DNA from 3 places in the Streptomyces sp. NPDC052012 genome. Region 3 is predicted to be linked to each of the others. Evidence: riboswitches for the same ligand, from Rfam matches in the RefSeq annotation. Region 3 holds a riboswitch; each other region holds the start of a gene.
What was found. A riboswitch is a leader RNA that binds a small molecule or an ion and turns the genes downstream of it on or off. The one in region 3 is predicted to bind cyclic di-AMP.
Positions count from the first base shown of each region.

Region 1: it holds a riboswitch for cyclic di-AMP, as region 3 does, so the genes downstream of both, AB0412_RS04220 (C40 family peptidase) here and AB0412_RS12810 (LysM peptidoglycan-binding domain-containing M23 family metallopeptidase) in region 3, are expected to answer to the same signal.
Region 2: it holds a riboswitch for cyclic di-AMP, as region 3 does, so the genes downstream of both, AB0412_RS18290 (transglycosylase SLT domain-containing protein) here and AB0412_RS12810 (LysM peptidoglycan-binding domain-containing M23 family metallopeptidase) in region 3, are expected to answer to the same signal.

Region 1 is NZ_JBFAXA010000002.1:116,028-118,279, reverse strand. Features, by position in the region: gene AB0412_RS04225 (hypothetical protein) at 1-284, shown strand, start outside; cyclic di-AMP (ydaO/yuaA leader) riboswitch at 609-804, shown strand; gene AB0412_RS04220 (C40 family peptidase) at 808-1,281, shown strand; gene AB0412_RS04215 (ATP-binding protein) at 1,347-1,805, opposite strand; gene AB0412_RS04210 (helix-turn-helix transcriptional regulator) at 2,017-2,252, shown strand, end outside.
Region 2 is NZ_JBFAXA010000010.1:643-2,894, reverse strand. Features, by position in the region: gene AB0412_RS18295 (HAD family hydrolase) at 1-512, shown strand, start outside; gene AB0412_RS18290 (transglycosylase SLT domain-containing protein) at 561-1,052, opposite strand; cyclic di-AMP (ydaO/yuaA leader) riboswitch at 1,058-1,232, opposite strand; gene AB0412_RS18285 (polyprenyl synthetase family protein) at 1,742-2,252, shown strand, end outside.
Region 3 is NZ_JBFAXA010000005.1:264,862-267,113, reverse strand. Features, by position in the region: gene AB0412_RS12815 (tyrosine-protein phosphatase) at 1-352, opposite strand, end outside; cyclic di-AMP (ydaO/yuaA leader) riboswitch at 859-1,016, shown strand; gene AB0412_RS12810 (LysM peptidoglycan-binding domain-containing M23 family metallopeptidase) at 1,021-1,950, shown strand; gene AB0412_RS12805 (SGNH/GDSL hydrolase family protein) at 2,136-2,252, shown strand, end outside.

The DNA of each region.
Region 1 (2,252 bases), on a different contig from region 3:
TGCCCGCGCTGACGCGTGCCGAGGCCGAGTTGATCGACCGTTACCTCGAAGTCGTCGACCTGATCGGCCGGATCAATCCGGCCCACGACGGCGACACCTACCGCGGTCTGCGCGCCGCGCAGGCGTTGGTCGGCAAGGCGGTCGCGCTGCGCGACGCGCTGGCGCTGATGCACCGGCGCGGCGAGACCGAACTGCACGCCGCCACACTGGCCCGTGCGCTGCGGGTGCTGGACGGCGAACGCCGCACGGCCCGGGTCATGTTGCCCCCGATCTCCGCGGGTTGAGGCCCCCGACGAAACTGCGCGACCGACCGGAGTTGAAACGGACCAAACGGCGTACCCCCATCCGGCGTAGAAAAACCGACTTTTTTCGGGGTGCCGAGGTTGCGCATCGCACGCAAGCGGAGGCCGGAATGGAGTATTCCGCCGCTGGTCGGGGGCCCGCCGACACCCCGGCCAGCGGCTCGAACACAGGCGTGTCCACCCGAACGGGTGAGTGGTGAGTAACAACACAAATCCCCGGTTCCGTTGGGAAATCGGGCGGGCCATGAGCCAAGATCCGTGACTGACGACAAGACCCCGCCGCCGCGGCGGGGCGATCCGGGCGGACGCCGAGTCCTGCCGCCGCCCGGATGACCGGTCGACAGGAAGTGGATCGGCAGGAGTGGAGGACCCAAGCACGACGGGTCGCCGGAACCTCGACGTTCCGAGCAGCCCTTGGGGTGAAGCCGCACCCGTGCGGCCGGGCCACTTCGCCAGCCCGAATCCGACAGGTCATCCTTCACAGGCGGCTGACGAAGGGTTGCGCATGACTGCGCTCAATCGTGTCCCGTCTCTGATGGCCCGCGCCGGTACGGCCTCGGCCCTCACCCTCGCCGCCGTGGGCGGCTCGATCGTGATCCCCGGCGCCGCATCGGAGGCGTCCGCCGCGAGCCTCGGCACCAAGGCCTTGAAGATCGCGGCGTCAAAGAAGGGGTCACCTTACCAATGGGGTGCCACCGGACCTTATCGATTCGACTGCTCCGGACTCACCCTGTATTCCTTCAAGAAGGCCGGCAAGAAGCTGCCGCGCACCGCTGCCCAGCAGTACAACCGGACACGCCACATCTCCGCCTCCAACCGCAGGGCAGGGGACCTGGTGTTCTTCCACTCGGGCCGGAGCATCTACCACGTCGGCATCTACGCGGGTAAGGGCAAGATCTGGCACGCCCCCAAGACCGGGGACGTCGTACGCCTGCAGAAGATCTGGACCCGCAGCGTCTGGTACGGCCGGGTCAAGTGACCCGAAGGGGGCGGCGACGCGTCGGACGCGTCGCCGCCCCGTCCTGCCGCTTCTCCTCATGACCTTCAGGGCTCCGGCTGTCCCGCCGCCGTGACCGGTTCGACCGGGGCGGTCCATGGGAGTTCCACGGAGATGGTCTTGCCGCCCTCCCTCGTGCGGCGGACTCTCAGTCTGCCGCCGCATTCCGCGGTCAGCCAGCGGATGATGACCAGGCCGCGGCCGTTGTCCTGCTGAACCGCGGCCGGCAGCCGCTTGGGGAACCGCGGGTGGCTGTCCGTCACACCGATCCGCAGTCGTTCGTCCCGGTCGAGGACGAGGTCCACCGTGAAGGTCGGCGACTGACCGAACGTGTGCTGCACGGCGTTGGTGGCCAGTTCGGAGACGATCAGCCGGACGGTGTCCGACACTTCCGTGTCCTCGGGCATGCCCCACTCCGCCAGCGTGCCCACCACATGGGCCCGGGCCGCGGAGACCGAGGCGGGATCGCTCGGCAGAGTGACGGATGCTTCCAGGTGGTCTGCCATGGCGACGTCGTCCCTTTCCACGGGACCGCAGTCCGACACGGAGCGGATGGTTCGAGTACGGTCCCGCACTGGTGCTTCGTCGCCAGAGTGCCATCACCGCACGGCGCAGGGCAGCGATCCACCAAGATATGCATATATCTGTCGCTCAAAGCGGTGAACTCTACGACGCGAGACCGTATTTGGGCGGCTCGGAAGGAGTAAGGAGAAGCCCATGCAGCACGGTCCCGCGGTGCGCCGCCGCAAACTGGGCGCCGAACTGCGCGCGCTGCGCACCTCGGCGGGGCTCACCAGCGGCGAGGCGGCCCGGCTGGTGGGCTGGCACCAGTCCAAGGTGAGCCGCATCGAGACCGGCACGAGCGGGGTGAAACCGGCCGACGTACGGTTACTGCTCGACACCTACGGCGTGTCCGATCCGCAGTTGCGCCAGCTGCTGCTGGTGCTGGCCGG
Region 2 (2,252 bases), on a different contig from region 3:
CGCACCCCACGCTGCCCGCCGTGCGGGTCGAACGGCGCGGCGATCTGTGGGACCGCCCGATCAGCAAGGTGCTGCTGCGCCACTCCCGGCTGACCGACGACGAGTTGGCGGCGACGGCGCGCTCGGTGGTCGGCTCGCTCGCCACGGTGACCATGTCGGGGCCCGGGACCGTGGAACTCCAGCCGTGCGGTGTGACGAAGGCGACAGGGCTGGCGCTGGCGGCCGAGCATCTGGGGCTGGGCCCCGAGCGGACCCTCGCGTTCGGTGACATGCCCAACGACATCCCCATGTTCGACTGGGCGGCCCGCGGGGTCGCCATGGCCAACGCCCATCCCGAGCTCAAGGCGGTGGCCGACGAGGTCACCACGACGAACGAGGACGACGGCGTGGCCGTCGTCCTCGAGCGTCTGTTCCCGGAGGCCGGGCGGCACGTGCCCCAACACGTGCCGGCCCAGTGTGTTCCCGGTTTCGCGTCCTCGTCCGCCGAGAGGACGCTTCTGTCGTCTCAGTGAGCGGCTCCCCAAAGCCGCCTCTTGTGACCCCGTACGGCTCAGTACGGCTCAGTACGCGCCGAAGACGTTGTCGATCGAGCCGTAGCGGTCGGCGGCGTAGTTGCAGGCCGCCGTGATGTTCGCGACCGGGTCGAACGGGTCGAAGGCGGTGCCCGGCACGTGGTATGCGGCGAAGGTCGGGTCGATGACCTGCAGCAGGCCCTTGGACGGGGTGCCCTTGGCGGCGTTGGAGTCCCACAGGTTGATGGCGGCCGGGTTGCCGGAGGACTCGCGCATGATGTTGCGGTGGATGCCCTCGTAGCTGCCCGGGATGCCGTGCTGGGCCATGACGGCCAGCGACTCGCGGATCCAGCCGTCGAGGTTGTCCGGGTACGTCGTCGCGGCGGTCGTGGCCGTCGTGGTGGAGGTCGTGGTGGCCGCGGAGGCGCTGGTGGCGCCGATGAGCGGGAGGGCGACCACGGCGACGCCGGTGCCGGCGACGGCGAGAGTGCGGGCGAGGCGGCGGCCGCCGGAGCGGCGGTGCTGACCGGATGCAGGCATGTTCGTTGTTTCCTCTCCTACGCCTGCGAGGTGAGCTGTCGGGTTCGGGCTGGGAGAGTGCCCGGCCGTGCCCCTTCGGGCATGGCTTCACCCCGAGCCGTTCCGGACGGTGGTCCGGCGCGGCGACTTACCTGGGTCCCCCGCTCCTGCCGTGCGTGAGTGAGTCGTCGACTGGGTGGTGCGGGCGGCGGCAGGATTCGGCGTCCGCCCGGCAGGCCGGGAACGTATGCGAGAGCACATGTCGGGAACAAGTGCGGTCATCACAGATGAGGTCGTTTGATCTTGCGGTGGGGTGTTTTGGGTGCTTGATCCTTTGCGGGTGTTAAGGGTCAACTGTGTTGCGGGAGAAGGGGGTACGCGTCTATGGGCGGGCTGTGGGGGCAGGTGGGCGTGCGTGACCCACTTCACGGGAGGCGGAGGGCGGGAGCATTTATCGCCAACGGGAATTCGCCTGGTAATTGCGGCAAATCGGGCACCTGGGCGGGCAGGATGGTGCCTATGGCGAGGTGTGGGCTGTTGTGATCAAACGATCAGGAGTGCTGCGGTTGTGATCCGATATCGCCCGGCTGGTAACACCGGGCGCTGGTGGTGATCGAAACGTGACCGGATACGCTGACTTGAGTGGTGGCAGCGACCTATCGACAAACCGTGTAATCGGCAGTGGACACCAGCAGACAGGAGACCCCCTCGTGACCGTCGTCGGGCCGTTCGGGCTGAGCGTGCGGGACCAGGCTCTGGAAGCCGATGTCCAGGCCGGATTGACGGCTGTCGAGGAGGGGCTGCTCGAGGCCACCAAGAGCGAGGTGCCCTTCATCACGGAGGCCGCGCAGCATCTGGTGCGGGCCGGGGGGAAGCGATTCCGGCCCCTGCTCGTGATGCTCGCCGCGCAGTTCGGTGACCCGTATGCGCCGGGGGTCGTGCCGTCGGCGGTGGTGGTGGAGCTGACCCACCTCGCCACGCTGTACCACGACGACGTGATGGACGAGGCCGCGGTGCGGCGCGGGGTCGCCAGCGCGAACACGCGGTGGGGCAACTCCGTCGCGGTGCTCACCGGCGATTTCCTGTTCGCGCGGGCGTCGCACATCCTGGCCGATCTCGGGCCGGAGGCGGTGCGGGTGCAGGCGGAGGCGTTCGAGCGGCTGGTGACCGGGCAGATCCTGGAGACGGCGGGGCCGCAGGACGGGCGGGATCCTGTCGATC
Region 3 (2,252 bases):
CGTCCGCGAGGATCTCGCGCAGCTGGTCCAGGTTGCCGTCGCGGACCATCTTCCAGAACTCGGCGCCGTCGGCCGGGTCGCTCAGCGGCAGGTTCACATTGCGCACGCCCGGCAGCTCGACGTCCGGCCCCTCCAGCTTCTGGTCGGCCGCGTTGCGGAAGTCGAAGATCGTGTGCAGTCCCAGCGAGGACAGGAAGGCCGCGTCCTCGGCGGTCGCGTGAGCGAGATGGCCGCTGCGGAACAGCACCCCGTGCCGGACGCGCCGGCCGTCCACGGTCGGCAGTCCACCCACATCGCGGAAGTTGCGCACTCCGGCCAGCTCGGGCTCGGTCGACGGGACGTGCTGCGTCACAGGGGCTCCTCCCACTCGGCGCCGCCGCGCGGCTCGACGGCGGGCTCGTGTCGACGATACGACATGGCTGCCCCGGGCAACGAGGAGGAGCGAACACCCCGAAACGGGCGAATTCGCATCAAGTGTCCGGGTGGATGAGTCGAGGATCCGGCGCTCCGGTGAACCGCCGGCGATTCGGTGGCTAAGGAGAGTAATAAGGCGTTCTGTCCGATTAGGGACCTTCGCCATAACGTGCCCCGAAAGAAAGGGAGATGGGGATGGGGCGCGTGAGCATCGTCATATTCGTGACGATGTGTTGTCGCCATGTTCACGTAATTCCAGCGACTGACAAGGGAATTCAGGGCTCGCGGGGAATGCGGCGCGACGCTCGGTGACGGCATTTGTTCCCGTGGATCACGGAAAAACGGCTTGGTAGGGAACCTCGTGCTTGTCCCTTTGCGTCGCGGTCGCTTACGTTCCACACCGATCCGGACGGACGCCTAATCCTGCCGCCGCCCGGAGCCCGCACACACACTGACCCGTGTTCGGCAGGAGCGGGGGACCCACAGGTACGACTGCCTGGGCCGGTCTCCGGAACAGGCTTGGGGTTAAGTCGCGTTGACACGCGGCCGGGCATCTCCAGCCCGAACCCGACAGCTCACCTCGCAGGCGCCGGAGAGGAATTCGTCATGCCCGCGAAGGGTAAGCACCGCCGTCCCAGGACGCTTCGTTTCACCCGTTCCATCGCCGTCGCCGGAACCGGTGGCGCCGCACTCGCATTGCCGCTTCTCGGTGCCACCGGTGCCCACGCCGCCGCCCCGCAGACGGCTCCGGAAAAGGCCGTTCAGTCCCTTTCCGTCGCCGGCAAGAAGGCCGACGCCAAGGAGAAGGGCGAGGGCCGCACCTACACCGTGAAGGCCGGCGACTACCTCGCCAAGATCGCCGAGACCGAGGACGTCGACGGCGGCTGGAAGAAGCTGTACGCCGACAACCGCGAGGCCGTCGGTGAGGACCCGTCGCTCATCCACCCGGGCCTGAAGCTCGCGATCGACGGCGAGGCCGCCAAGAGCGCCCCGAAGAAGTCGTCCTCCTCGCAGGCGCCCGCCGCCCCGAAGGCGCCCGCCAAGCCGGAGTCGCAGCCGTCGAAGGCCGCGCAGCCCGCCGAGCAGTCCGCCGCGAAGACGACCACCGCCGACCGGGCCGCCACCACCTCCGCCTACAGCGCCCCCGTGTCCGGCGCCGTCGGCACCGGCTACAAGGTGGCCGGCAGCATGTGGTCCAGCGGCTACCACACCGGCGTCGACTTCAGCGTCCCGACCGGCACCTCCCTCAAGTCCGTCGGCGCGGGTACCGTCGTCTCCGCCGGCTGGGCCGGTGCGTACGGCAACCAGGTCGTCATCAAGCTCAACGACGGCTACTACGCCCAGTACGCCCACCTGTCCTCGCTGTCCGTCTCCGCCGGCCAGACCGTGACCGCCGGGCAGCAGGTCGGCCTCTCCGGCTCGACCGGCAACTCGACCGGCCCGCACCTGCACTTCGAGATCCGCACCACGCCGAGCTACGGCTCCGACGTGGACCCGGTCTCCTACCTGCGCTCCAAGGGCGTCTCCCTCGGCTGACCCCCCCCGAGGCGACCTGCCTGACACGCCGCCGACGGCCGGACCCGATCCCCGGGTCCGGCCGTCGGTGTGTCCGGGGGCGTATTCCTGAGTTGGCCAATTCTTTGAGAGTGGCTTATCTCACCGACCGTCAACCCCTGCCTACGGTCGCGTAGGTCACATTCAAAGGTGAATCATGAGGGGCTGTGGCAGACGATTCGAAGAGTGACAGCGCAACAGAGATCGGGTCGTACGTGGCGGTGGGGGACAGCTTCACCGAGGGTGTCGGGGATCCCGGCCCCGACGGGGCGTTCGTCGGCTGG